Pleomorphomonas sp. PLEO: one gene and its partner. The protein of the gene in region 2 interacts with the protein of the main gene of each other region in a pairwise test. Links are inferred from orthologs where the notes say so. Each region holds a gene or a part of one and is shown on either strand. Other genes may lie near its edges.

Region 1 (14,746 bases), 870 kb from region 2 along the record:
GACCGCTCGCGCCTCGCCCTCGACTTCACTTACCTCGAAGGTCCCACGGGTAACTTCGCCCTTGAGGTCACGACGGCCGGCGATCTTGTCGGTCTCGACGAGAAGCTCGCCAAGGCGACGGTTTCCCTCGCCGATAAGGGTAAGGCCCGCGTGCTGATCCCGATCACCGGCAAGGCCGTCGGCGACGAAACGATCACTGCCGCGCTGAAGTCGCCCGATGGCAGCGTGCTCACCAAGACGCTGACGCTCGGCGTGCGCGACAACGAACCGGCCGTCACGCGCGTCAGCGATTTCTCGCTGAAACCGGCGAGCGGTGAATTGAAGCTCTCAGCCGACCTGTTCGCCGATCTCAAACCAGCGACCGGGCGCGCAACGCTGACCGTCGGGACCGTCGCCGGCATCGACCTGCCGGGCCTCGTTCACGCGCTCGACAAGTATCCCTATGGCTGCTCGGAACAGATCACCAGCCGGGCGCTGCCACTGGTTTACCTCGACGATGTCATCCTGGCGGCGGGCCTTGCCGGCGAGGCGCCTGTTCATGACAGGGTGCAGAAGGCGATTGATGCGCTTCTGGTCAACCAGGGTTCGGATGGTTCCTTCGGCCTTTGGGGCCCGGGATCGGAAGATCTTTGGCTCAACGCCTACGTCGCCGACTTCCTGACCCGTGCCAAGGAGAAGGGCTATACGGTACCGCCGGTTGCCTATGACATGGCGGTGACCAATCTCAAGAACCGCGTCGCCTATGCCTCCGATTTCACTGATGGAGGCGAGGATGTCGCTTACGGACTGTACGTGCTGGCGCGCAACGGCCGCGCCTCGATCGGCGACCTGCGCTTCTTCGCGGAAACCAAGCTGGACTCCTTCGGAACCCCGCTCGCCCGCGCTCAGCTCGGGGCAGCACTCGCCCTTTACGGTGATAGCCAGAAGGCGTCCGGCGCGTTCCGTTCGTCGCTCGATCTGCTCAATGAGGGCAAGGACGGCGCGCGTCTCTGGCGTGCCGACTATGGCTCTGACCTCCGCGATGGCGCCGCCATTCTGGCGCTTGCTTCGGAATCGAAGCTGACGAGCTTCGATTATCAGGGGCTCAGCCGCGAGGTGGGCAAACTCTACAAGGCAAGCACCTATACCTCCACGCAGGAACAAGCCTGGATGCTGCTTGCCGCCCACGCCATGCTGAAAGACGGGCTGAAGCCGGAACTCGACGTGGCAGGCACTCCCCACGAGGGCGTTTTCACGGCGAAATATGAGCCGGGGGATGTTGCTACGGGGCTTGTCGTGAAGAATGTCGGCAAGACGGCGGTCGACGCCCGGGTGACCGTAACCGGCATTCCGGCGACACCGGAGCCGGCGGGTGGCAATGGCTACGCGCTGACGCGCACCTACTACGACCTCGACGGCAATGAGATCGATCCGTCGGCCGTCAAGCTCGGCGATCGCATGGTCGTGGTGCTCGGTGTGACGACGTCGCAGTCCGGTTGGGCGCGTCTCGTGCTGAACGATCCGCTGCCGGCGGGCTTTGCCATCGACAATCCGTCGCTGGTCCGCGCCGGTGATGTGGCAGCGCTCGACTGGTTGGCACCGCTCGATAACGCCGCTCACACCGAATACCAGACCGACCGCTTCACCGTGGCCTTCGATCTGAAGGACACCACGGAGTTCCAGTTCGCCTATATGGCCCGCGCCGTCGCTCCCGGCAGCTTCAACCTGCCGGCGGCGACGCTTGAGGACATGTACCGGCCGGAACGGCAGGCTCGCACCGGCGCCGGCCATGTCGAGGTGATTGGTCCGCTACAGTGATCGGGGGAGGAAAGGGCGGCGCGGCGGCCGCCCTTTCTATCCGAGCCGGTCTGCCGCTCGTCAGAGCGCCAGTTCCAGGATCTCAGCGGCGACTTCAGGTGTGACGTCGCGGTGTTCGCCAAGCGGCACTTGCCAGTGCTGGCGCAATTTCTCCGACACGACCGGTATGATATCCGCGTTGAGGCCGTAGTCGGAGAGCCTGGTCTTGACCCCCATCGCTTCGAAAAAGGCGCGCGTCCGCTCGATGGCAGCATCGATGCGTTCGTCTTCGCTGCCCGTCGTGATGCCGAATACCCGCTCGCCATATTGCAGCAGCTTCTCCCGCTTCTGAGCCCGCTTTACCTTGAGCAGCGACGGCAACACGACGGCCAGTGTCGCCGCGTGGTCCAACCCATAGAGGCCGGTCAGCTCGTGGCCGATGCGGTGCGTCGCCCAATCTCCCGGCACGCCACGCGACAGCAGGTCGTTGAGTGCCATGGTCGCCGCCCACATCAGGTTGGCTCGGACGGCGTAGTTGGTCGGTTCGCTGAGCGCCTTTGGCCCATCTTCTAGGATCGTCAGTAGAAGGCCCTCGGCAAAGCGGTCCTGTACCTTGGCGTCCACGGGATAAGTCAGGTACTGCTCCAGCACATGCATGAAGCTGTCGACGACGCCGTTGGACGTCTGGCGCGGCGGCAGCGAGAAGGTGGTCTCCGGATCGAGCACCGAAAAGCGCGGCATTACATGCACCGAGTTCATCGGCAGCTTGTCCTGCGTGCTGGCACGGGTGATGACGGCGTTGCGGTTCATCTCGGAGCCGGTCGCCGGCAGCGTCATGACGCAACCGACCGGCAGAGCGGCCCGGACGTTGGTGCCGCGCTCGACGAGGATGTCCCACGGGTCGCCTTCGAACAGCGCGGCGGCGGCCACGAATTTCGTGCCGTCGGCCACCGATCCGCCGCCGACCGCCAGCAGGAAATCGATCTTTTCGGCGCGCGCCAGCTCGCTGACCTTCACCAGTGTCTCAAAATGCGGATTGGCCTCGATGCCGCCGAACTCGATCACTGCGCGGCCAGCAAGCGCCGCTCGCACCTGATCCATGACACCGTTCTTCAGAACCGAACCGCCACCATAGGTGATGAGAACGCGGGCGTCGGCCGGCACTTCCTCGGAAATACGAGCGATCTGTCCCTTGCCGAAATGGATACGGGTGGTGTTCCAGTAGGTGAAGCTTTGCATGGCGTCCTCGAACAATCTAAGCGGCAAGTTCTATCGCGATGCGAGCCGGTCGACAAATTGGCGTTGCCGATGACACCACTCTCCGCGACCGATGAGCTTCAGGCGCACGGCTGGCTTGCCGGTCGACGCTGTTCCGCTTGCAGCCGAACCTGCTAGGCTCCGGGCAAAGTCAGGATGATCAAGGGGATTCCCATGGACTACACCAAGCTCGGCCGCACCGGCCTCGACGTCTCGCGCATCTGTCTTGGCTGCATGACCTATGGCGTGCCGGAGCGTGGCGCCCATCCGTGGACCTTACCCGAGGACCAGAGCCGGCCATTGATCAAGCAGGCCGTTGAGGCCGGTATCAACTTCTTCGACACGGCAAACAGTTATTCCGACGGTACATCGGAGGAGATCGTCGGCCGGGCACTCAAGGATTTCGCGCCCCGCGACGAGATCGTGCTGGCGACAAAAATCTACTTCCCGCTGGCCTTCAACGAGGCGAAGAAAGTGCCGAACGCCTCCGGTCTTTCCCGCAAGGCGATCTTCGCCGGCATCGACGCCAGCCTGCGCCGTCTCGGCACCGACTACATCGACCTCTACCAGATCCACCGGTGGGATTATGGCACGCCGATCGAAGAGACCATGGAGGCGCTCCACGACGTGGTGAAGGCTGGCAAGGCCCGCTATATCGGCGCGTCCTCAATGTTCGCCTGGCAGTTCGCCAAGGCGCTGCATGTCGCCGAGAAAAACAGTTGGACTCGCTTCGTCACCATGCAGAACCATCTGAACCTGCTCTACCGCGAAGAGGAACGCGAGATGCTGCCGCTATGCCGCGATGAAGGTATCGGGGTCATTCCCTGGAGCCCGCTGGCGCGCGGTCGCCTGACTCGCGACTGGGAAAGCGTCTCGCGCCGGCAGGAACTCGATGCCTTCGGCAAGACTCTCTATAACGGAACCGAGGAGTCCGACCGTCAGATCGTCGATGCGGTGGCAGCGATCGCCGCGGCGCGCGGACTGCCGCGCGCCCAAGTGGCGCTCGCCTGGGTGCTTCAGAAGAATGAGGTTTCCGCACCCATCGTTGGCGCCTCGAAGCCCGGCCAGATCGCCGATGCCGTGGCGGCACTCGATGTCCGCCTGACGGCCGAGGAGATCGCCGCGCTCGAAGGCCCCTATGTGCCGCACGCCGTGGCAGGTTTCAGCTGAGCGGTGCGCTGACCGTCACAGGACAGCGAGCGGTGCGTCGGTCGTCATACCGGCCGCCTCAGCGATCAGCGCAATCGACTTTAGCCGCCTCTTGTGATCGTAGACGTCGGAAACCAACATGATCTCATCGGCGCCCGTCTCCCCGACGAGATCGTCGAGGCCGCGTCGCACCGTCTCCGGCGATCCGATGATCGAGCGGGACATCATGCGGCCGACGTCAGCCTTCTCCTGCGGCGTCCAGAAGCTATCGATGTCGTCGATGGGGGGCTTGGACAAACCGCGCGCACCGCGCCGAATGCCGGCGAACGACATCTGCTGCGTGGTGAACAGCCGCCGCGCTTCCTCATCGGTATCCGCGGCGATGATATTGGCGCCGACCATGGCATAGGGACGCTCGAGCGTCGCCGACGGCTTGAAGCGGCTACGATAGATGTCGAGCGCCGGCAGCAGCAGGTCAGGTGCGAAGTGGGAGGCGAAGGCATAGGGCAGGCCGAGTTCGGCAGCCAGCAGAGCGCCGAAATGGCTTGAGCCCAAGATCCACAGCGGCACGCGCGTGCCGGCGGCCGGCACGGCTTCCAGCCTTTGGCCTTCCGCCGCCGGTTCGAAATAGGCCTGTAGCTCCAATACGTCTTCGGGAAAGTTATCCGCTGCCTCCGGTGGCCGCCGGATGGCGCGCAGCGTCAATTGATCGGTGCCGGGCGCCCGACCGAGGCCGAGGTCGATACGATCTCCGTAAAGGCGGGCGAGCGTGCCGAACTGCTCGGCGATGATGTAGGGGGCGTGATTGGGTAGCATGATGCCGCCGGCACCCACGCGGATGGTCGAAGTGCCGCCGGCTATATGGGCAATCACAACTGACGTGGCGGCGCTGGCGATGCCGCGCATATTGTGATGTTCGGCGACCCAGATACGTCGGTAGCCGAGGCTTTCGGCGTGACGAGCAAGGTCACGAGCGTTATCGAGCGCGCCCTTCGGATCGGTGTCTTCGGTGACGCGGGCAAGCTCGAGGATCGAAAGCGGCGGCATGAGGATCTCCTTGCGGTGATCTCCTATGTGCCGTCGCCTTTCGTTCGCATCAAGGGACGAAGCCGCCGCCGCTGATGACAATCGCGCGAGCGAAGATCAGCGGCGGCGGATGTTGGCAGCTGTGCCTGTTATTCCGCCGGCACGGCGACGGCGTCCGCTGTCGCAAGCTTGCTGTGACGAGCGCCGTAGGCAAGGTAGATCACCGCGCCGAGGATGCTCCACACGACGAAGCGGATCCAAGTGGCGCCCGGCAGGCTGAACATGATAATCAGGCTGCAGATGATGGCGAGCGGCGCGACCACCCAAGCGGCCGGGCAACGGAACGGCCGCTCGAGCGTCGGATGGGTCTTGCGCAGGATCAGCACGCACGCGCTGGTCACGATGAAGGCGAACAGCGTTCCGATGTTGCACATTTCGGCGACGATGCCGATCGGCGTGAAGCCGGCGATCAGGGCAATCATCGTTCCGACGAAGATCGTCGCGATATGCGGCGTGCCGAACTTCCGATGTACCTTGCAGATGCCCTCGGGGATCAGTCCGTCGCGGGCCATGGCGAAGAAGGCGCGCGTCTGGGCATAGATCAGCACCAGGCAGACCGTGGTCAGGCCGGCAATGGCGCCGACGCCGACGATGGCCGAGCCGAAGTTGTAGCCGATCTTGCGCAGAGCGTAGGTGACCGGCTCGGCGTTGTTGAGCTCGGCATAGGGGGCGACACCGGTCAGTACGGCCGACACGGCCATATAGAGCACGGTGCAGGCGACGAGCGAGCTGATGATGCCGATCGGCATGTTGCGCTGTGGGTTCTTCGTCTCCTCGGCCGCCGTCGCGAGTGAGTCGAAACCGATATAGGCGAGGAAGATGATCGCCGCGCCGGCCGTGATGCCGTTGATGCCGAAGGGCAGGAACGGCACCCAGTTCTGGGGATTGACCTGAGGCGTCGCCAGCAGCAGGAACAGGAAGATGGCGCCAAGCTTGATGAAGACGAGGATGCGCGACAGGCGCATGCTCTCTCTCACGCCGAGTACCAGCAGGAACGTCAGGAAGGCGATGATCAGCACGGCCGGCAGGTTGACGATGCCGCCATCGTGCGGCACGGCGGTCAATGCGTGCGGCAGCTCGATGCCGCCGGACTTCAGGATCCCGACGAAGTAAGCCGACCAGCCGGCGGCGACCGCAGAAGCGCCCACAGTGTATTCGAGGATCAGGTTCCAGCCGACCAGCCAGGCGACGAACTCGCCGGCAGCGGTATAACTGTAGGCATAGGAGCTGCCAGCGGCCGGCAGCGACGAGGCCAGCTCCGAATAGGCCAGGCAGATGAAGGCACAGGCCACCGCCGAGAAGGCGAAGGACAGGATGATCGCCGGGCCTGCGTAGGTGGCGGCGGCGACGCCGGTCATGACGAAGATGCCAGTGCCGATGATAACGCCGACACCCATCATGAACAGGTCGAATGCGCCGAGCGTCCGCGGCAGAGTTTTGCCGCCCGATTGCGCCATCAGTTCGGCGATGCTTTTCTTTCTCGCGAGGTTCAATCCAGCCCCCAGAAATATGGTTCTTGCTTATCCACCGGCCTGATGCCGGGGAAAGTGGGTCTTCGCCCAGGAGCCCTCGCTATTATCTTTACCGGACGGTCAAGAAAGATCGGGGAAATAACTAGAAGCGTTTCGTCCCATTCGATTTCGCAAGATTTCGCGAAAACCGCTCCGAAAGTCTCATTCGAAAAGACGCCGTGTTTTTACGAGTGCGTTAGCCGCCTTGCCGAAGGCCTTTCAGAAGACCGACTTTCATCAGCAAGCGAGGCGTAATTGAATCTACCTATCGGCATCCCAATATGGCAGTGAGCGGGGTCCGCCGTGGTCGGGACCGAGATGTATAAGGCAAGGGATCCGATCAATGACGGCCGGCAGTGAAGCTCGTGGTTACGCCTCGTCGATGCTTCATCGCATAGCCGCCGACATTTCAGATCGCGAACATGTGTCCCTTGGCGACCTTATTCATCGCCTCGGAGCAAGCGGGTTTGGCTTGGCATTGATCGCGCTGGCGTTGCCGGCGATGATTCCCATTCCCGGACCGTTTGGAATGGTGACCGGCAGTTGTCTGGTGCTCATCGCCTGCCAGATGTTGATCGGCTATCACCGCCTCGTCTTGCCGCGCTTCCTTGCCGATCGCCATGTCACGGCCAATGGGGTGAAGTCCGTCATCATGCGAGCACTGCCCTGGGTCAAGCGACTGGAGGCAATGGTGCGCGAGGGGCGATGGAGATCCCTGACCGGTCGATCAAGCCATATGCTGGTGGGCATTCCGGTGTTACTGCTTGCCGTGGTGCTGGCGTTGCCGATCCCCTTTGGCAATATCGGGCCCGTAGCCAGCTTGCTGGTGATTGGTCTGTCGCTGGTAGCTCGCGACGGTCTTGCCCTGATGCTCGGCCTTGTCCTGTCGCTTGCGACGTTTATCTGGACAGGCGTGCTGATTTTCGCCGGCGCCCAAATCGCCACCTATCTCGCCAGCTTTTTTGTCTGACATCAAATGGATCGACGCGCACTCATTTTGGCCAACCCACACAGTCGCTCGGCTGGCGTCGGGGTCGATGCGGCGGTTGCCGAACTGCACAAGGCCGGCATCGACGTGCTGCGGCCTGCATGGCGCGAGGGCGAAACGCTTGCGGCGGCCATTGCACGCTATGGCGATAGGGTCGATTTTGTGGTGATAGCCGGCGGCGACGGCAGTCTCAACGCCGCGGCTCCGGCGCTGATCGACAGCGGTCTACCTCTTGGCATCCTGCCGGGCGGCACCGCCAATGATCTGGCTCGTACGCTGGGCCTACCGCTCGATATGGTCGGCGCGGCGCGGATCATCTCCGCCGGCCGGATCAAGGCGATCGACGTCGGCGACGTCAACGGTAAACCATTTTTCAATGTGGCCAGCCTTGGCATGAGCGCCAAACTCGCCGACCGGCTGAGCCGGGAGACGAAGCGTCGCTGGGGACGGCTCGCCTACGCGTTGACCGCCACCGAGGTGCTGATCGAGGCCCGGAGATTCGGCGCGGTCATCCGCTCCGACGATGGCGAGGAAGCGACGGTCCGCTCGTTTCAGATCGCGGTCGGCAACGGCAAGCATTATGGCGGTGGTATGATCGTGGAGGAGACGGCCGAAATCAACGATGGCCGCCTTGATCTTTATTCCCTTGAATTCAGGGACGTCTGGAAGCTGCCCTTCATGGCGCTAGCCTTCCGACAGGGGCGGCAAGGGCTGAGCGACGAGGTGCGGACGATGAGCGGCACCCGCTTTGAGATTCGTACGCGCCGGCCGATGCCGATCAATGCCGACGGCGAGATAGTCACTGAGACCCCTGCCGTCTTCAGCATACGCCCTGGCGCTGTCCGGGTTTTTGCACCCTAGGCATTCCGCCGATTCAGCCCTTGAACCAGGAAAACAACGACGCGACCTTGGGTTCGCTCTTATTGCCTAGGCGTGGCACCACCACCATCTGCCTGACCTCGCCTCGCTTGAACGCGGCCAGGAAGCGCGCGTAGTCGCGGAACGAAACGCAGCCGTTGGACTCGCCGGGCTTGCGGAGCATGTAGGTGTGAGCGAGCAGGCCATCGCGGCCGAACGGCTTCTTGCCGTCGGCGGGGGTGAGGCGGATGGCCTCGACGCCGTGGAACAGGCTCTCGCGCATGGTGAGCTTGTAGGTCCCCGGCGGCGTCGGTCCGCGCATCTTGACATGGATGTAGCGCGTGTCGTCCATCATGTCGCCGAGGCCGGAGTGGGCCTCGAGTTTTTCGCCGTTGGGCATGTGAACGACGCCAGCTGCGATGTCGTAGAGGGCGACGCCCGGCCTACGGAACGGCTCGACAATGGCGACCTCCGCCTTGGGCTTGGGATCGACGAGGACAGCCGGTTTTTCCTGTTTTTCTGGCAACGCCGGAGGAGCGACGACCGCCACGGGCGGAGCTGCAACGACCACCGGCGGCGCAACGGCTGCGACCTTGGGCGCCTCCGGCACAACTTCGACGGGCTTGGCCGGAAGAGCTGGGCGCGGCACCGGCATCGGGATTTCGGCCACCACCACCGGCGAGCGCAGCCCGGCGTTGGGGGCGGCGAGCCGGTCATGCCGAACCGCCAGAGCAGCCCGTCGTTCCAGCGAGATGTTCAATTGGAACCGCGCCTCGAACTGCTGCTGCCTCAAGCCTGCGGCCACTTCTGCAAGGCGCACGGCAACGGCGGCGGTCGCCTTGTTTTGGCGAGATAACAAGATGGCATCAGCCGAGAGGGTGCTTGCGGCCTCTTCCGTGATCGAGGGGAGTTTTTCGAATTTGGTCGGCTTTTTCGCCGGAGCCAGAGTTGCCGGCAGCGGGCGGACCGAGAGACCGGAATCGTAAATCGACTGGCGAGCAGCCGACAAGTTTTCGCTGACGGTACCGACGGCCGTAAGGCTGAGCCCGATCCACACCGCCGCCGCGGCGGTTACCGCCACGAAGGCGGCGGCGGCCGGCAGACCCGCGAACCCGATTGACGATCTGATGGAGATCGGCTCGTAACCGCTCGAATACGCTGCCAACGTCGCCATGCCAACACTCACTCAACGCCTACTCACGAAGTCCACGCGCCGACGCCCATATCAGGGCGGCGGCGGCGGAAAAGCTCCGTTCCGAGGTCAGGATCGCAAGTTATGGTAAGGAAAGTCTTTACAGCCGGGCTTTGACGAGCTTGGCCAACTCTTCCGACAACGCCTCAACCTCCGCCCAGTCGGTATACTCAACAACGGTGGTCGGGTCGGTAGGGCCGCCCGTAAGGGTCATGATCGCCTGGATCATCGTTCGGTCGAACCAACGGTAGGCGGGATAGTCGAGCCGGCCGGCAACGGCGGCGGCGAGGGCAGGGCGAAGGCCGGTCCGCTTCAGCCAATTGCGCAGGTAGACGTTACCTTCAGCGGTCTGCCGCCCAGGTTTGCGCGCCGTCAGATTGACGGAGACCACCGCAATGCGCGTTTCGGGGACCTCTGTCCGTAGTTGGGCGAGGAAACGCCGCGCAGGGGGCAGGTGGAAGCCATAACGGATAGCCGAGGCCAGCAACACGAGGTCAGCCTCTGCGTCGATGACGGTCGACACGCTGGCTGCAAGGTCGGTTACAGTCGCGCCAACGCCACGCCTATCGAGGTGTTCGGCGAGGCGTTCGACGATCTTACGGGTCTGCCCGTCGCGGCTCGCGAAATAAATGGCAATTCTCGGTCGCTCCGACGTCATGGCTTGTTTCCCGATCGGTGTCCTCATGGCACGACTCGCCATCCGCCGACCGAAGCCTAGACCAAAAAGTCGCTAGTTGGATCGGAGCTTTGCTCAACCCTTTGTTTTCAGGCTTTTCTTCCAGGGAAGCCTCAGCTTTTCGCGGAAGTCTTTCGCCGCGGGCGCTGGACGAAGTCCAGCAGTCCCAGCCGTTCAAGAGCACACTTGATCCGCGGCTTGAGGTCGAGAAGGGAGAGCACCAGACGGCCGCTGAGCGTTAATGGCTGGCGGAGTTCGAGCAGGCCGATGCTGTCGGCGCCGAACAGCTGTTTGTAGGATTCATCACCGATCGTCAGGTCGAAAACGGTGAGTCCAAGGTCGGCGACAGCGGCGATGCAGCTCTCGACCATCAAGAGGCCAGGGGCCCAGTTGGCAAAATTTATGCTGTAGGCAATGACCAGAACGTGGATGCCGTCGTCATCGATGAGGCCGAGGCAACCGGCTATCAGCTCATCGTCGAGACGCAGTCGGCCGACACGTGCCTGTGCCCCTTCCTCGACCAGCCGACGGTAGAAGCTGCGCTGGATAGCTGCGTCCCTGTCGTCGTTCACATCCTTGAAACGTTGATGGCGCCAATCGAGGAGGCTTTCAAGGTCAGGCAAAGCCTCCGGCCCGCTGATCAAATCGAAGGTCAGCCGTCCCTTGTTTTCGAGCTTGCGGCGGTTCTTGACGAGCCGACGGGCAGTGGATGCATCGAACCGGCGCTCGCGAAGCGCCGCGAAATCGGCATCGATCGGCACTGCGTGGGCCGAGTAGCTGGACGGACGCATCAGTTGCGCGATTCGCATTCGCTCAGCGGCTTCCGGCGGCACCCGCTCGATCGACAGGATGTCGGCCGGGGGCAACATTGCCACGAGAGCGCCCCAGAGGCGCGCCATTGTTTCCTGATCCGGTGCGAACTCTGGACTGACGAGGGCTGAATGATAGTCGCTGATACCCCGATCGGGCAGGGTCAGCATGGTAACGCCGTGGCATCGTTCGCGGACCAGCGGCAGCAGGAACAGCGGCTGGCCGCCGTCCGACTCGCGGATGACGCCGAGCCAGCAGTCCGTGCCGGATGGTTGCAAAACAGCGAACCAGGCTTCGAGCCAGCAGGGCGATTGGAATGGTGTCCGCTTGAGGCCGGGAGTGGCAAGCAGAGCGGGGATGGCGGCATTATCGGAGAGGACTGCGATCTCGTATCCTGACAAAGCGCCCATCTCGTCCCCGCTGTGCCGCCGATACAGTAGGCGATAGACTAAGTTATACAACTGACCAAACAGTTTATAAACGCGCTAGGTAAACTCGCCGAAAGCGCGGTTGGTTTTGGCGATGGAGGAACACGCGGACATGGCGGATCGGACATCGAGCGTCCCCACGCTCACGGCGGATATCTTGCTCAAGGCCTATGCGGTCGGCATGTTTCCGATGGCCGAGAGCGCCGACGATCCCAACCTGTTCTGGATCGAGCCGGAATGGCGCGGCATCATTCCGCTCGATGGCTTCCGTGTTCCCCGGCGCCTTGCCCGCACTGTTCGCAAGGACGGCTTCGAGGTACGGGTCGATGCCGACTTCTATGGTGTGGTCGAAGGGTGCGCCGCTCCGGCTCCGGGACGCGAGAAAACCTGGATCAACGCTACCATCCGCAAGCTCTACGGTGAGCTGTTCCGGCGGGGAAATTGCCATACCGTCGAAAGCTGGCAGGATGGCAAGCTCGTCGGCGGCCTCTATGGCGTGTCGATTGGAGGCGCTTTCTTCGGCGAGAGCATGTTCTCGACGGTAACCGACGCTTCCAAGGTGGCCTTGGTGCATCTGGTGGCGCGCCTCAGGGCTGGCGGCTATCAGTTGCTCGATACCCAGTTCGTTACCGATCATCTCGCTCGCTTTGGCACGACCGAAATCCCAAAGCGTATCTATGGGCAGAGGCTGACGGCCGCGCTGGGCACGCAAGGCGATTTCCATGCCTTGCCATCGTCCATCTCCGGGGCCGAGGCCCTTCGCTGGCTGCCGACGCAGGAGTCTGCCGATCAGACGTAGTGGCGCAAACTTCATGCGACACCTTCTAAAGGGGTCGCAACGGGTTGATGATTCTGAATGAAAAGTAGTTTAGCTAAGACGGCACATCAGTCTAGGATTTGGCCGTCGGTGCCTTCGCCCGCGGGGGCTTCAGCTGGCGCATCCGTCGGCGCATCTTCCATCATCATGCTGGGGACGGCGGGCTTGTCCGGCGGAATCGGAATCCCGCCAATAAAACTGAGCACGACCGGAGCGCCATCATCAACGCTGCCGGCGCCGCTGCTGGCTTGATTGGAGACCGCGACGCGCACGTCGGCGCTGCTGGCGACCGGCGGCGGAATGTCGCTGTCCATGCGGCAGCCTATCAGCCAGACATCGTAGACTGGATGCTCAACCGCGTTGAGACCTGGGCTTGCAGCGAACATCCAGCCAGAAAAGATGCGCTTGATCTCGTTATCAAGGGTGATCTCTTCCACGTCGACGAAACCATCGGTCTCAGCTGCCTCGGTAGCCGGGCGGCTATAGCAGACCTTGGGTGTGACGCGCAGCGTGCCGAAGCGAACGGTCTCATCGACATAGACGTCGAAATCGATGGTCCGGCCGGTGATCTTGTCGAGCCCGGTAAAGACGGCCACCTTGTTGGCAATCTTCTCAGCCGAGGCCGGTCCGACGAGAGCGGTCGTCAGGCCGAGGGCGGCAAGCGGAAGGATGATCTTGAACGTCATGGATCGCATCTGACTGGCGTGGCTCTCGGCTTGGCGCGGTGCGCTGGGCGCCTTTGTCGCACCCAACACGCCAAATGCGGCAAGCTCTTGGCATCCCCTTATCAGGGCAGGCGCCGGAATGCTTCCAGAATCAGCTCGAAGAACCCCTCGGCGTCGATTTTGGTGATCCAGGTGGCGTTCTTCTCACGCCCGGTCACCGCCCAGCGGTCGACCACCGTCTGGCCGAAACAGAGGCCGGGGGTGGTTTCGATCTCGACATTGACGAATTTGCCCTCGAACAGATCCGGTTTCAACAGGTAGGCTAGGGTCGTCGGATCATGCAGCGGGCCGCCGTCGGAACCGTATTTCCGCTCGTCGAAGCGTTCGTAGAACGAGAGGAGGCCGACGAAAGCCTCGGCGGCTTTGCGTTTCAACGCACCGAGATCGGCCAGCCATGCCTTGCGGATCAGAGCCTGATGGGTGACGTCGAGCGACATCACCACGATCTCGGCGCCCGAGCGGAACACGCGTTGGGCGGCGTGCGGATCGACCCAGATGTTGAACTCGGCGGCCGGCGTGGAGTTGCCGCCTTCGATGTTGGCGCCGCCCATCAGCACGATCTTGTCAAGCCGCGTGGCGATGCGCGGCTCCTTGGCAATTGCCATCGCGACGTTGGTCAGCGGACCGAGCGGTACCAGCGTCACCGATTTTTCCGGCCGACTCATCACGCAGTCGACAATGAAATCCGGCGCGAACTCCGGGCGAAGAGGCGTTACCGGATCGGGGAAAGTCCAGCCATTGAGGCCAGTCTCGCCGTGAACATATTCGGCGGTCTCGAGCTTGACGGCGAATGGCGCCGATGCACCGGCGAACACGGGAACATCGGCGCGGCCGACGAGCTCCAAAAGCTTCAGCGCATTGGCCGACGTCTTGGAAAGACCGACGTTGCCGGCGACCGTGGTAATGCCCAGCACGTCGATCGTCTCCGGAAAGGCGAGCGCCAACATGAAGGCGACGGCGTCGTCCTGGCCAGGATCGGTGTCTATGATGATCGAGCGTGGAGACATCAAAGAAAATCCTTCGTTCACCGCCCTCTCTGGCGAGCGGATTGACTAACCTATTTGAATCGCGACCTTATCGCTTCCGCTTGGGGAGTCCAACAGCGCCGGCCGCCTCAACTGGCTTTTCCGCCGTCCAATGAAAAACGGGACGGAGCGATCCATCCCGTTGTCTGTCCGGTGTGCGAGAAAGCGGCCCCTGAACTAGGCCCCTGGCGTCCAGGCATCGTAGTCGCCCGTCACGGCCGGCCGGCCCTCCGACGAGGCGAGCGATCCCTTGGGCCTATAGGCTGCAGCCGAGCCGGTCAAATTGGGCTGATGCGGCTTCTGCCAATCGCGTGGCCGATAATGCTCGCTGGTCGGCGGTTCGTTGGTGCGATGATGCATCCAGCCATGCCAGCCGGGCGGGATCTTCGAGGCCTCGGCCTCACCCTTGTAGGTGACCCAGCGGCGGGCGCCATCCTTCGTCTGGTAA
Region 2 (14,708 bases):
ACCGCGATCGTCAGCGGCATTAAGGTGGCCGAGGCGGAACTCAGCGCCATGTTGGTGAATGCCTGACGGCTCCCCGTTTGCCGGTATGCCGTAATACGCTGAAACATAAATTGCGGCCCTTCGCCGGCAACGGAAGCTATAGGGAAACGAGCGGCCACCTGCCGCGTCGCCGCCGAGGATCATCCGCATGCGCACCATTCATCCCTCCGCTGTTGTCGACCCGGCCGCCGAGATCGGCGAAGGCGTCAGCATCGGCCCCTTTAGCGTCGTCGGCCCGAATGTCAGGCTCGGCGATGGTGTGGTGTTGCATGCTCACACCGTGGTGGATGGACGTACGACGCTTGGAGCCGGCGTCACCGTTTTTCCGCATGCCACGGTCGGCATGGTGCCGCAGGATCTCAAATATCACGGCGAGCCGAGCCGACTTGAAGTGGGCGAGAGGACAGTGATCCGCGAGTGCGTGACGCTGCATCTCGGAACCGAGGGCGGCGGAATGCTGACGTGTGTGGGGTCGGGCTGTCTTTTGATGGCCAACGCCCACGTCGCCCACGATTGCGTGGTCGGCAACAACGTTATTCTGGTCAACTGCGCCACGCTCGGTGGCCACGTTCACATCGGCGACAATGCCATTCTTGGAGGGCTCAGTGCCGTGCATCAGTGGGTGCGCATCGGTGAGGGCGTGATGGTTGGCGGCATGACCGGTGTCGAAAACGACGTCATTCCGTTTGGTATGGTGACAGGCAACCGCGCCCGCCTTGGCGGCTTGAATCTGGTTGGCCTTCGGCGCGCCAATTATCCGCGTGACGATATCCATGCCTTGCGCAATGCCTATAAGCTGTTGTTCGAAGGCAATGACCCGTTGTCTGTACGTCTCGGCCGTGTTTTGGAAACCCATGGTGGCAGTCCGCTGGTCGACCGCATGATCGAATTCATCAAGGCAGGCGGTGATCGCGCCATCTGCACACCGCGAAGCCGGGATGGCGAGGCCGAATGAGCTTGGTAACCGCCGCTCCCAACAGGCCGACCTTGGGTGTCATCGCCGGCGGTGGTGGCGTTCCCGCTGTTGTGGCGCGAGCGGCTGAGGCGGCTGGCCGACCCGTCGTTTTATTCGGCATCGTCGGCGAAGCCGATCTGGATATCGAGGCCTTCCATCACCACTGGCTGCGCTGGGGCGAGATCGGCCGGCTGTTCGATCTCCTGGCGCGCGAGCGTGTCGGCGAAGTCGTGATCTGCGGTGCTGTCAATCGGCCGGACTTTTCAGCGATCCGCGTCGATCTCGGTGCCGTGCTGAGCCTGCCCAAAATCCTGTCGTTGATGGTCGGCGGTGATGACAGCGTGCTGAAGAATGTGGTTCGCTTCCTTGAGGATCGGGGCTATCGGGTCGTCGGCGCCCATCAGGTGGCGCCGGAACTGGTGGGAGGTAGCGGCAACCTCGGACGCTATAAACCCAATGATGACGCCGATACCGACATTGCCAAGGGTGTCGAGGCGTCGCTGGCCCTCGGTCGTCTGGACATCGGTCAGGCGGTGGTGGCGATCTCCGGCCGTGTCGTCGCCGTCGAGGGCATAGAGGGCACGGATGAACTTCTGCTGCGTGTCGCCGACCTTAGAAAGCGCGGTCGACTCAAGGCGGCGCACCGCTCCGGCGTGCTAGTGAAGGCGGCCAAACCTCAACAAGATCTGCGCGTCGATCTACCGACCATCGGTCCGCGTACCGTTGAAATGGCTTTGGCCGCCGGTCTTGCCGGCGTTGCCGTGGAGGCCGGCCGGGTCATGATCGTCGATCGACCGGCCACCCTCACCGCCGCCGACGCGGGCCGGTTGTTCCTGCAGGTTCGGCCTTTTCCGGACGGCGTGTCATGAATGGATATCCGCCGCTCCGGGTCGCCATAGTCGTTGGCGAGGAATCCGGTGACCAACTGGGTGCGCGGCTGATGATCGCCCTCAAACGACTGGCGGAACGGCCGCTGGAGTTTTTCGGCGTTGGTGGCGATCGGATGGCCGCCGAGGGCATGTCGAGCTTCTTCCCCCTCCATGATATCGCCGTCATGGGGTTCGCACCGGTGGTCAAGCGGCTGCCGCTCATCCAGCTTCGCACTGCCGAGACCGTCGGCGCCGTCATCGCCGGCCGGCCGGACGTATTGCTCATCATCGATAGCCCCGACTTTACCCATCGCGTGGCGCGTGACGTCAGGGCGGCATTGCCGAGCCTGCCGGTCATCGACTATGTCTGCCCATCCGTATGGGCTTGGCGGCCCAAGAGAGCCCTCAGGATGGCCGCCTACATCGATCATGTGCTGACACTCCTGCCGTTTGAACCGGCTGTCCTTGCTCGCCTTAAGGGGCCTGAAGCCACCTATGTTGGCCACCCGCTGATTGATCGGCCTGAGTTGCTGACGCCGGCGCCGGGCGAGCGTTCGCCGTTTGATGGGGGCGAGCCGCCGCGGCTGCTTGTGCTGCCCGGCAGCCGCTCTGGCGAGATCGATCGTATGCTGGCGCTCTATGGCCGTGTACTCGATGTCCTGTCGGCGCGTGGGCTGATGTTCGTGCCGGTCCTTCCGGCTGTCGAGCGGCTCAGAGAGCGTATCGAAAGGGAAACGGCCGGTTGGGCAGTGCGGCCGAGGATTATCATCGGCGAAGACCAGAAATGGGCGGCGTTCCGGTCGGCGCACGCGGCGCTTGCCACGTCCGGGACTGTGACGCTGGAGCTGGCACTCGCCGATGTGCCCGCTGTGATCGCCTACGCGCGCGACCCGTTGTTCCGCCTCATCTCGGAGATTGCTCGTCGCATTCCGGGGCTTGTAAACCTCACCATGTTTGGTCTCGCCAACATCATTCTTGGCGAGAAGGCGAGTCCGGAATTCCTCGATCCCGATTTGGAGCCGGAGCGGCTTGCCGATGCGTTGGCGCCTCTCCTGTCTGACACCCCAGTTCGTGCCGCGCAGCTCGCCGCTTTTTCGCGTCTGCGCCACATGATGGCACTTCCGAACGGCCGCCCCGCCGCCGAGACGGCGGCGGGCGTGGTGTTGCGGCTCGCCGGCAACTGAACTTTTTACACTTCCTTCAATGAGAAAACCCCCGACGTTGCCGTCGGGGGTCGGGTCTTGTCTCGTTCGATGACGCGGCGTTTAGCCGCGCTTGTCGAGCTCCAGATAATCGCGCTGCGGCGCGCCGAGGTAGAGCTGACGCGGACGACCGATCTTCTGGCTCGGATCCTCGACCATTTCCTTCCACTGGGCGATCCAGCCGACGGTGCGGGCGACGGCGAACAGCACAGTGAACATCGAGGTGGGGAAGCCCATCGCCTTCAGGGTGATGCCCGAATAGAAATCGATGTTCGGATAGAGCTTCTTCTCGATGAAGTAATCGTCGCTGAGCGCGATCCGCTCGAGTTCGACAGCCACGTCGAGCAGCGGGTCGTCCTTGATGCCAAGGGTCTGCAAAACCTCGTGGCAGGTCTGCTGCATGATCTTGGCGCGGGGATCGTAGTTCTTGTAGACGCGGTGACCGAAGCCCATCAGGCGGAACGGGTCGTTCTTGTCCTTGGCGCGAGCGATAAATTCAGGAATGCGGTCGACGCTCCCGATCTCGGCCAGCATGGTAAGCGCCGCCTCGTTGGCGCCGCCATGCGCCGGTCCCCAAAGGCAGGCGATGCCGGCGGCGATACAGGCGAAGGGGTTGGCACCCGACGAACCGGCAAGGCGGACCGTCGAGGTCGAGGCATTCTGCTCATGATCGGCATGCAGGGTGAAGATGCGGTCCATCGCCTGAGCGAGGATCGGGTTGACCTTGTAGTCCTCGGCCGGCACCGCGAAGCACATGTGCAGGAAGTTGGCCGCGTAATCAAGGTCGTTCTTCGGGGAGATGAACGGCTGGCCGATCGAATACTTGTAGGCCATCGCAGCGATCGTCGGCATCTTGGCGATCATGCGATGCGAGGCGATCATCCGCTGGTGCGGATCCGAAATATCGATCGAGTCATGATAGAAGGCCGACAGCGCGCCAACCGTACCGACCATCACCGCCATCGGATGAGCGTCGCGACGATAACCCTGGAAGAAGCGGGTCATCTGCTCATGGATCATGGTGTGACGGGTGATGTGGGCGTCGAACTGCTGCTTCTGCGCCTTGGTCGGCAGTTCTCCGTACAGTAGCAGATAGCAGGTTTCCAGATAGTCGCCCTCAAGCGTCAGCTGCTCGATCGGGTAGCCGCGATAGAGCAGAACGCCCTTGTCGCCGTCAATATAGGTGATCTTGGATTCGCAGGCGCCGGTCGACGTGAACCCCGGATCGTAGGTGAAGTGGCCGGTCTTGCCATAGAAGGCTGAGATGTCCATCACGCTCGGGCCGATGCTCGCGTCCTTGAGCGGGAACTCATAGGTCTTGTCATCGATGGTGACGGTCGCGTTCTTCGTGGTCATTCGGTCGGATCTCCAGCAGGTGATCGGGTGGACCAGGCCAATGAGGGGTAGGACAAAGCGATTACGTTTACGTAAACTGCCGGCCAACCTCCCAGTTGCATGTCGTTCTTCACGTAGCGGAAAATCCCTACTCCGGCAAGCCGTCGAATTGGTGGTCAGCCTTGCCATTTCGGCGGAGGCTCGGAACCTCATTCTGGGGCTCGAGTTATTGTTTCGGTGTGGTTTTCAGCGCTTTGATCGACGTGTCTGGGTGTGCGAATAAAGCAAGTTTTCGCCCGTTCACTCACCTCCTCGCAAGGATGTGAAAACCCCGCCGCGGTCTGACCGGGCGGGGTTGGCAATTTTCTTAAAGAGTTTGCTTGCTTCAGTCGATCAGCGCATCGCGAATGCGGCCAAGCGCCTCATCGCGGCCGAGTACGGCGAGCACATCGAAGATCGGCGGCGAAGTGGTGCGCCCGGTGGCGGCGGCGCGGAGCGGCTGCGCCACCTTGCCGAGCTTGAGGCTGGTCTCGGCGGCATAGGCGCGTACCACCTCCTCGGTGGAGGTTGCCGTCCAATCGTCCAATGCGACCAGCCGCGGCAACAGGTCGGTAAGCGCCGCTTTGCCCGCCGGATCAAGCAGGGCAGCTGCCTTCTCATCGGGGACCAGAGGCCGGCTGGCGAACAGGAAGCCGGCATTGTCGATCAGCTCGAGGAGCGTCTTGGCGCGCTCCTTGAGGCCCGGCATGGCGGCGGCCAGCTGTGCCTTCTTGCCGTCGTCGAGCTTTGCCTTCAGAGCCGCGCCTTGGGGAATGTGGTCGAGCAAGGCGACAACGTGGCCCACCAGCTCATCATCCGGCATCTGGCGGATGTAGTGACCGTTGAGGTTCTCAAGTTTGCCGAAATCGAAGCGCGACGGAGAACGACCGATACCCTCGAGGTCGAACAGCGTGATCATCTCATCGGTAGAGAGGATCTCAGCATCGCCATGTGCCCAGCCAAGGCGAACAAGGTAGTTGCGGAGCGCCACCGGCAGGTAGCCCATGGCGCGGTAAGCCTCGACGCCCAGCGCGCCGTGGCGCTTGGAGAGCTTGGCACCGTCCGGTCCGTGAATCAGCGGGATGTGCGCTACCTTTGGCATGATCCAGCTGAGGGCGTCGTAGATGATCTTCTGGCGCGCCGTATTGGTGAGATGGTCGTCACCGCGGATGATCTGGGTGACGCCCATGTCGTGGTCGTCGACCACCACGGCATGCATATAAGTGGGCGTCCCGTCCGAACGCAGGATGATGAAGTCATCGAGATCCTTGTTGGGGAAGGTGACGGTGCCCTGAACCGCATCCTCGATCACCGTCTCACCGTCCAGCGGCGCCTTGATGCGCACCGACGGCTTGACACCGGCCGGCGCCTCGGACGGATCGCGGTCGCGCCAGCGGCCGTCATAGCGCGGCGGCAGACCATTCGCCTTGGCGCTCTCGCGCATCTCGTTGAGCTCATCGGGCGTGCAGTAGCAATAATAGGCCTTGCCGGCGGCGACGAGTTCACGCGCGACGTCGGCATGACGGTCGGCACGCTGGAACTGCGAGATCGGCTCGCCTTCCCAGGTGAGGCCCAACCAGGTCAGCCCGTCGATAATCGCATCGACCGCGGCCTGCGTCGAACGTTCGCGGTCGGTATCCTCGATGCGGAGCAGCATCTTACCGCCATGTCGCTCGGCATAGAGCCAGTTGAAGAGCGCCGTCCGCGCGCCTCCAATGTGCAGAAAACCAGTGGGGGACGGCGCAAAACGCGTGACGACGGGTGTGGACATCGACGATAGTTCCAAAAATGTCAGGTTGGTCCGGAAGGGATGGCGGATCGTCGCCGGCCGGACCATTGCGTGGACGGCGTCTTACAGGAAAGCCGTACGTTTCGCAAAATAAGATCGCGGCGCGGACAGAGTAAGTAACGAAATAGGCGACGACTGTGACGGTCCGGGCGGAGATGAAGAGCGAGACTCCTGTCCGTCACCGGCCAACAGCCGGTGCGGGATGGCGCCATACGCTATCCGCTCTGCGAAAATCCTTTGTCCAGGATCTCGACGACGGCCGCGGCTTCCTGTGGTGGCCGGTGGCCGCCGCCGTTGGCGCGGCCTTTTATTTTGCTCCGGCCAGCGAGCCTTCGTCGATCGATCTGGTGCTGGCCGGCATCGGCGCTCTCGCCGCGCTTGTGCTGATCGCCCGTCGCCCCCTCGCAGTCTCACACTTGGCGATCTTCGTCGGCCTCGCCTGCCTCGGCTTCCTGCATGCTGGGCTGATGACTCGTCTTGCTACCCACCCGATATTTCCGTTCGAGCGGACCGTGACGATACGCGGTCATGTCGTGGCGGTCGAAGATCGGGGAAAGGGAGCTGCCCGTCTGCTTGTTCAGCCGGTCGAAATTGAACCGCGTCCCAAGAGCGGCCTGCCGCCGCGTGTTCGTGTGACGATGCGCGGCGAGGTGCCGGTGCCAGGCGAAGCGGTTACCATGCTCGCTCGGCTCGCCCCACCTATGCCGCCGCCGCTGCCGGGTGGTTATGACTTTGCCCGCGTCGCATGGTTTTCCGGAGTTGGTGCCAGCGGCTTCACCTATGGCGCGGTCAAATCGTGGCCGGAGGCACCTCCTGCCGACACTTGGCTTACCCTTCTGAGCGGCATCGAGACTGTGAGAGTGGCGGCGGCCGGCCGCATCCGCGCCGCGCTTCCCGGCGACACCGGTGCCATCGCAGCGGCTCTGATTGTCGGCGACCGCGCCGGCATATCCGACGCCACCAACGAGGCGATGCGCATCGCCGGCGTTTCGCATGTGCTGTCGATCTCCGGCATGCACATGAGCCTGGTTGCCGCCTTCCTGTTCGGCGGCATCCGCCTGATGTTGGCGCTGATACCGCCGCTGGCGCTCACGCTACCGATCAAAAAGATCGCCGCCATGCTGTCGATGCTGGGCACCGGCACTTATTTCGTCGTGTCGGGTATGGACGTGCCGGCAGAGCGCTCGATGATCACGGTGGCAGTGTCGCTTTTGGCGATACTGATCGATCGCCGCGCCCTGTCGCTTCGCGTTATTGCCGTGGCAGCCCTCGTCACGCTGGTGCTCTCGCCTGAGGCGGTGATGGAGCCGGGTGCGCAGATGTCGTTTGCCGCCGTGGTCGCGCTGATGGCAGGCCTGGAGGCATGGCGCACCAGGCAGGGCGAGCCGATGGATGGAGGCGACGTCAGCTTGCTTGCTCGCATGGCGCGCCGCTTCGGTCTCTGGCTGGTGGCAGCCCTGGCGGCGACCGTGCTGGCTGGCCTCGCTACCTTGCCGATGGCCCTTTATCATTTCGGCCGTCTGGCACCACTCGGCATGATCGCCAACCTTGTCACCGAGCCGCTGGTATCATTGCTGATCATGCCAATGGCGCTGGGCGCCGCGTTGATGATGCCACTTGGCCTGGAGGGGGTGCCACTTACCGTTATGGGCGCTGGCATCGATGCGATGATCGCCGTTGCCCATGCCGTTGCCGAATGGACACCCGGTGGGGGCCTTTATGGCCGCCCCATGGGCTGGACCATGCTCGCCGTTGTGGCAGGTGGCCTCTGGATCTGCCTGTGGCGTGGCCGCAAGCGTTGGCTCGGGCTTGTCCCGGTGCTCGCTGGCCTCGCCTTCGTCGGTGCCGGTTCGCCCCCAGGGCTCATCGTCGCTGGTGACGGCTCGCTGGCCCTTGTGCGACAGGAGGATGGAACATGGCACAAGGTCGGCGGGAAAGGTGGCTTTATGCTGGGAGTCTGGATGGCGGCCGTGGGAATCGACCCGGGCGAAATGCTCGATCTTGATCGCGATGTCGCTTGTGATCCGGAGGCTTGCCTACTGGAAGCCGTGGCTGGACGGCCGTCAGTGTCGGTCGTCAGTCGACCGCTCGCCTTCGGCGACGATTGTGCCACTGTGGCGATCGTGGTGTCCGGGCTGGAGGCGCCGCCATGGTGTCATCCGGAAGTCACGCTGCTCGACGGGAGCAGGCTCGCCGAAGCGGGCACGCTCACCTACGAAATCCAGAGGAACGATAACGGCACGTTGCGTTTGCGGGAAACCGGCCGGGTGCTCGGCTTTCCTCGCCGGCTATGGCTCGCCCCGGCGCGCTGAGGCTACGCCTCTTCTTCGTTTTGCACGGCGAGCATCGTCTCTGTGCAAACCCGGTTGCGGCCAGCCCGCTTGGCAAGATAGAGGGCGGTATCGGCACGTTCGATCAGCGAGACGGCCGTATCGCCCGGATGGTAGGTCGCGACTCCGACCGAGACTGTGACGAAACCAAGAGTTTCCCCGGTGGAGCGCTTCTTGAGCTCCTTCTCCTTGACGCTCTCGCGGATGCGTTCGGCTATTACCTCAGCTCGTGAAAGGTTTGCCTTCGGCAGGATGATGGCGAATTCCTCACCGCCGTAGCGGCAGGCAAGATGATGCCCCTTGATCGCCTGTTTGACGGACAGAGCCACCAGGCGCAGCACCTGATCGCCGGTCTGATGGCCGAAGCTGTCGTTGAACGACTTGAAATTGTCGATATCGGTGATGAGGAGTGAGAGGACTCCGTCCGTCTCGGCGGCGTTGGCCACGGCCCGCTCCAGCGACTGGTCGAAATGCTTGCGATTGGCCAGCGTCGTCAGTTCATCGGTCAGGGTTTCGAAGCGAAGAGACTCGAGGCTTTCCTTGAGTTCGGAGATCTGCCTCTGACTGTCGGCGAGCTGTCCCTCCAGCTCGCGGTTGACCTTCTCCGTCTCGTGCGTTGCAACCAACAGTTCGCCAACGATTCCCTGCAGCCGCGAAAGGTCGGGTCCGGCGGTCAATTCCGTCGAGGCTCCGGACAGCGTGCCGGCATAGGTGGCATTGGCGGCCATGGTCTTGTTCACCGCCGCCATGACGCCTTCGATCTCGCCGGAAATACGGCCTCCCACATCCTCGATCCGATCGGAGAGACGTGAGGGAGAGATGAACTGGTTGTAGATGGCGTTGAGCTCGACCGTCTCGATGCGGCCTTTGGTGCGCAGAATGTCGTTCACGGCACGGTTGAGGGCGTGATTGAATCCTGCACAATAGTTGTACCAGAGCTCGTAGTTTCTGGGATAGGCGGCATTCTCGTTGCGCCGCAGCTGTGCCACGGCTGCTTCACCATAACCGATTGTCCGCAGAAACTCTTCCCGGTGCGTCATGGTCCCGCCCACTGCCCTCGCATCCCTTGCACGTTGATAAACGGTAGGCATGAATTGAGCGTTAAGCAAAGGTGCATGCGTTTGGTAAAATTCGAGCTTTCCGGTCGCGGCGAAGCGCGACGCGGCTGATTTTTCCGACTAGCAGATGCGATTTGCGACGCCGTCCCAAACGAAAACGGCGGCTAAAGCAGCCGCCGTTCGATGGAAGATCCGATATATAAATGGTCAGTTCGCGGTTTTGGCGATCCGCACCGGTCGCAGCAAGAAGGCCGGGACATGATCACCGAGCCCAACGACGGCTGGGCCGTCATCGACATCGCGACGGGGCATGGGGCGCGGACGCTCGCCAGCACGGACAGGCTGCCGCTCGGCGCCTCTTTCCAATCTCGGCTCACGCTCGGGTCTCGGCTCACGCTCGGCTCTGGCCTCGCGCTCCGGCCTCGGCGCGCGCTCCGGCCTTGCCTCCTGTTCGGGCCTGGGCTCACGCTCTGGCCTGGCCTCGCGTTCGGGTCGGGCAGCGCGGCTGCGACTCGGGCGCGGTGCCTCTTCGGTCGAGGCTTCGGCCGTTTCAGTTGGTACGGCTTCCTGGCGGGTGCGGCGCGAGCGAGACGGCGCCCGGGCTTCTTCGCCATCCGTCGTCTTGGCACGAGAGCGGCGCGGCTCCTTGCTGCTCTCGGCACCCTTGCGGCCGCGTGACCGCTTGCGCGCTTCCGGATCGAAAACGATAGGGTCGCCGATCCATTCGATGTCGGTGATGATCAGCTTCTCGATGGCGGAGAGATGCTTTTCGTCGTCTTGGGTGACCAGCATCACAGCCGTGCCTTTCCGGCCGGCTCGACCGGTACGACCGATGCGGTGGACATAGTCCTCGGCATGGATCGGCACGTCATAATTGAAGACATGGCTGACATCGGGGATGTCGAGGCCGCGAGCGGCGACGTCGGAAGCAACAAGCAGCGTCAGCGTGCCCTTCTTGAAAGCATCCAGCGTTGCCATGCGGGCTCGCTGATCCATGTCGCCATGCAGTGCCCCGACGTTGAAACCATGCCGGACGAGGCTGCGGAACACCACCGCCACGTCGCGCTTACGGTTGCAGAATACAATGGCGTTCTTCAGATCCTCGGCGGCGGCGATCTGGGCGCGCAGTGTCTCGCGCTTCTCAAAATCCTCGGTGCCGGAGACTGTGAGACGCTGGGCCACCGTCGTAGCGGCGCTCGCTGGCTTCGAAACCTCGATCTGCACCGGGTTGTTGAGGAAGTTCTCGGTCAACGCCTGGATCTCTGGCGGCATGGTCGCCGAGAAGAACAGCGTCTGATGGTTCTTGGTGACGAGCTTGCAGATGCGCTCGATGTCCGGAATGAAGCCCATGTCGAGCATGCGATCAGCTTCATCGATCACCAGGATCTCGACACCGGTGAGCAGCAGCTTGCCGCGCTCGAAATGGTCGAGCAATCGTCCGGGCGTGGCGATCAGCACGTCAGCACCGCGATCGAGCTTACGCTCCTGATCATCGAACGACACGCCGCCGATCAGTAGAGCGATGTTCAGCTTGTTATTGAACGAATACTTGACGAAGTTCTCCTCGACCTGCGCAGCGAGCTCGCGCGTCGGCTCGAGGATTAGCGTACGGGGCATACGCGCACGGGCGCGACCGCTCTCAAGGAGCGTCAGCATCGGCAGCACAAAAGCGGCGGTCTTGCCAGTTCCCGTCTGGGCGATGCCGATGACGTCACGGCCAGTGACAGCGTGCGGAATGGCTTCCGCTTGGATTGGCGTCGGAATCGTATAGCCAGCCGCTTCAACAGCCGCCATTACGTTGGCGCTCAGTCCGAGATCAGAAAAATTCATGTGGTGTGCGGTCTCTTGGATTGAGGATTCGAACACTGAGGCAGGCGAATCCACGCGCTTCCGGGTCGAGTTTGTATGATCCGGATATCGTCGGAGACCATATGTGGAATCGACGGTATGTCAATCAATTCCTGCCGAATTCAGCGTTTATTGTTACTTCAATCAACTCGGAAGCGGTCCCTGAGGCTTTCAACGTACGTTTCGGTCCGTTTGGACGCCAGATGAACCTAGCCATCACTCCGTCCGCGATAGTTAAGCGGCCGATCTTCTTGGCAGGGAAGGAGTTCTACGTGCTCTCTCCTAGGCTCAGGACTCATTGATTGATCCAGAAGATGACGGTGGCTGCGATGCAGATCGCTGACATGAAGGTGTGGGCGCAGCGATCATAGCGTGTGTGGATTCGCCGCCAATCCTTGAGCCTGCCGAACATGATTTCGATCTTGTGGCGCTGGCGATAAAGCGCGACATCGTGGGGGATCTGGATCTTACGGTTGCGCCTTGAAGGGATGCAGGCGGCAATCTTGCGCTGTGCAAGTGCCGCGCGGAACCAGTCGGCATCGTAGCCTCGGTCGCCGAGCAGGGCCTTGGCCCTGGGCAGGGCGTCGATCATGAGCGCCGCCCCTTTGTAATCGCTCATCTGGCCTTCGCTCAGGAGCATGACCAGCGGCCTGCCCTTTGCGTCACACACGGCATGGAGCTTCGAGTTCAGGCCGCCTTTGGTGCGTCCGATACGTCGGGGAACAGCCCCTTTTTGAGCAAGCTGGCTGCGGTCCGGTGCGCCTTTAGGTGGGTTGCATCGATCATCAGTTGGTCGGGTTTCCCGCCCTTTGCGGCGAGCCCGGCGAAGATCTTGTTGAACACGCCGAGCCGGCTCCAGCGGATGAAGCGGTTGTAGATCGTCTTGTGCGGACCGTACTCAGCAGGTGCGTCGCGCCACCGCAGGCCGTTGCGGATCACGAAGATGATGCCGCTGATGATCCGCCGATCATCGACGCGCGGAACCCCGTGTGACAACGGAAAATAGGGCTCGATCCGGCGCATCTGCGCCTCCGACAGCCAGATCAGATCACTCATCGCAACGCCTCCTCACGCTGCTATTGAATCAACCAATCTTTGCGACCGCAACCAATTTAATAGGTCCTGAGCCTAGAAGGGGCGATGAGCGGCACGAAAAGGATGGTCGAGCGAGGCTCAAGATATCACGCCGACAAAGTAACAGCCGCCAGGTTTTTCCACGACTGGTCATAAGAAAAACTGCCGATGTTGGAGGGCTCAGCCTTCCAGCAATTGACAACACCATTTGCCGGCGGCGCGATGATTGGTCGCGCTGCCAGCCCAATCGCACGCCGTGGGGCGGCATCTTGACGTCAGATGTCCAGATCCTCGGCGAACTCGGCGTTCTCCTGAATGAACTGGAAGCGGCCTTCCGGTTTGTTGCCCATCAGCCGCTCGACCGAATCCGCCGTCCGCTCCGCCTCGTCCTCCACCATGACGACGCGCAGCAGCGTGCGCGTCTTCTTGTCCATGGTGGTTTCCTTGAGCTGCGAGGGCATCATCTCGCCAAGACCTTTGAAGCGGCCGATCTCCGGTTTCTTGTTCTTGAAGGTGGTGCGCAGCAGCTCTTCGCGGTGGGCATCGTCGCGAGCGTAGATGGTCTTGCCGCCATGGGTCAGGCGATAGAGCGGCGGCACTGCGAGATAGAGATGGCCGCCACGGATGAGCTGCGGCATCTCGCGGTAGAAGAAGGTGATCAAGAGCGATGCGATATGGGCGCCGTCGACGTCGGCGTCGGTCATCACGATCACCTTGTCGTAGCGGAGATCGTCTTCGTGATAGTGCGAGCGGGTACCACAGCCGAGTGCCTGCAACAGGTCTGACAGGAGCTGGTTGGCCGTCACCTTATCGCGGCCGGCACTCGCGACGTTGAGGATCTTGCCGCGCAACGGCATTACCGCCTGACTGGCGCGGTCACGCGCCTGCTTGGCGGAGCCGCCGGCCGAGTCACCCTCGACGATGAACAGTTCCGACCCTTGAGCGGCGTTTTGTGTGCAGTCGGCGAGCTTGCCCGGCAGGCGCAGCTTGCGCACCGCGCTCTTGCGCAGAACGTCCTTTTCCTGTCGGCGACGAAGGCGCTCGTCGGCGCGCTCGACGATCCAGTCCAGAAGGCGTCCCGATTGCTGGGGTGAAGCGGTCAGCCAGTGGTCGAAGGCATCCTTGACCGCCGTCTCGACGATGCGGGCCGCCTCGGCGGTGGAGAGCTTGTCCTTGGTCTGGCCGACAAATTCCGGCTCGCGCACGAAGACCGAAAGCATGGCGCCGGCGGACGTCATCACATCCTCGGGCATCACCTGAGCCACACGCTTGTTGCCGGCCATCTCGCCGTAGGCCTTGAACGAGCGGGTGAGGGCGAGGCGCAGGCCTTGCTCATGGGTGCCGCCATCCGGCGTCGGGATAGTGTTGCAGTAGGAGTTGACGAAACCGTCGCCCGCGAACCAGGAAACGGCCCATTCGACGGTACCGTGACCGCCAGTGCCGAAGCGGCCGGCGAACAGGTCGTCAGCGACGCGCTTTTCGCCCTCCAGCGTCTCGGCGAGAAAGTCCTTGAGGCCTCCCGGAAAGCGGAACACCGCCTCGGCCGGTGTTTTCGAACCCTCGACCAGCGACGGATCGCAAGACCAGCGGATTTCGATGCCACCAAACAGGTAAGCCTTGGAGCGGGCCATCGTGAAGATGCGCGCCGGCTCGAAACGAGGGTCTTTTCCAAAAATCTGTGGGTCCGGCCTGAAGCGCACCTTGGTGCCGCGCCGGTTCATGGTCTCGCCGAGGCGCTGCAAATCGCCCTGCGGTACGCCACGCGAAAAGCTTTGCTTGTAGAGTTGGCGACCACGCGCCACCTCGACATCGAGCCACTCGGAAAGGGCGTTGACCACCGAAACACCTACGCCGTGCAAACCACCGGATGTCTCGTAGACCTTGCTGTCGAACTTGCCGCCGGCATGCAGGGTGCACAGGATCACCTCCAGTGCCGATTTGCCTGGAAATTTCGGGTGCGGATCGACCGGAATGCCACGACCATTGTCGTTGACGGTGAGGAAGCCGTCGGCATCGAGCCGCACTTCGATCCACGAGGCGTGGCCGGCCACCGCCTCGTCCATCGAGTTGTCGATCACTTCGGCGAACAGGTGATGCATCGCCTTGTCGTCGGTGCCGCCAATATACATGCCGGGGCGCCGGCGTACCGGTTCGAGTCCTTCCAGAACCT

Evidence for each region.
Region 1: the proteins of gltA (region 2) and AB6N07_RS18420 interact in binary tests that used the Escherichia coli proteins (3 or more experiments, as listed by UniProt). The link is inferred for Pleomorphomonas sp. PLEO from one-to-one orthologs.

Annotation. Positions count from the first base shown.
Region 1 is NZ_CP166625.1:3,965,047-3,979,792, reverse strand. Bases 6,770-9,691 are described here. They hold AB6N07_RS18420 (lipid kinase), read left to right. Parts: upstream 6,770-7,755; coding sequence 7,756-8,628; downstream 8,629-9,691. Other genes in these bases: AB6N07_RS18415 (tlde1 domain-containing protein), read right to left, coding at 8,642-9,691; AB6N07_RS18425 (exopolysaccharide biosynthesis protein), read left to right, coding at 7,123-7,749. In the rest of the region: AB6N07_RS18450 (MG2 domain-containing protein), read left to right, coding at 1-1,797; AB6N07_RS18445 (iron-containing alcohol dehydrogenase), read right to left, coding at 1,858-3,015; AB6N07_RS18440 (aldo/keto reductase), read left to right, coding at 3,208-4,203; AB6N07_RS18435 (LLM class flavin-dependent oxidoreductase), read right to left, coding at 4,219-5,229; AB6N07_RS18430 (amino acid permease), read right to left, coding at 5,358-6,761; more of AB6N07_RS18415, read right to left, coding at 9,692-9,799; hemG (menaquinone-dependent protoporphyrinogen IX dehydrogenase), read right to left, coding at 9,918-10,475; AB6N07_RS18405 (GNAT family N-acetyltransferase), read right to left, coding at 10,607-11,713; aat (leucyl/phenylalanyl-tRNA--protein transferase), read left to right, coding at 11,844-12,530; AB6N07_RS18395 (DUF2155 domain-containing protein), read right to left, coding at 12,617-13,234; AB6N07_RS18390 (nucleoside hydrolase), read right to left, coding at 13,336-14,283; AB6N07_RS18385 (NADH:ubiquinone oxidoreductase subunit NDUFA12), read right to left, coding at 14,476-14,746. UniProt on the Escherichia coli protein: In vitro phosphorylates phosphatidylglycerol but not diacylglycerol; the in vivo substrate is unknown.
Region 2 is NZ_CP166625.1:4,830,388-4,845,095, reverse strand. What follows is about bases 2,276-5,159. They hold gltA (citrate synthase), read right to left. Parts: upstream 4,422-5,159; coding sequence 3,129-4,421; downstream 2,276-3,128. Other genes in these bases: gltX (glutamate--tRNA ligase), read right to left, coding at 4,786-5,159; lpxB (lipid-A-disaccharide synthase), read left to right, coding at 2,276-3,047. Also shown: 3-hydroxyacyl-ACP dehydratase FabZ, read left to right, coding at 1-66; lpxA (acyl-ACP--UDP-N-acetylglucosamine O-acyltransferase), read left to right, coding at 188-994; AB6N07_RS22385 (LpxI family protein), read left to right, coding at 991-1,863; more of lpxB, read left to right, coding at 1,860-2,275; more of gltX, read right to left, coding at 5,160-6,210; AB6N07_RS22365 (ComEC/Rec2 family competence protein), read left to right, coding at 6,366-8,540; AB6N07_RS22360 (GGDEF domain-containing protein), read right to left, coding at 8,543-9,598; AB6N07_RS22355 (DEAD/DEAH box helicase), read right to left, coding at 9,824-11,446; parE (DNA topoisomerase IV subunit B), read right to left, coding at 12,814-14,708.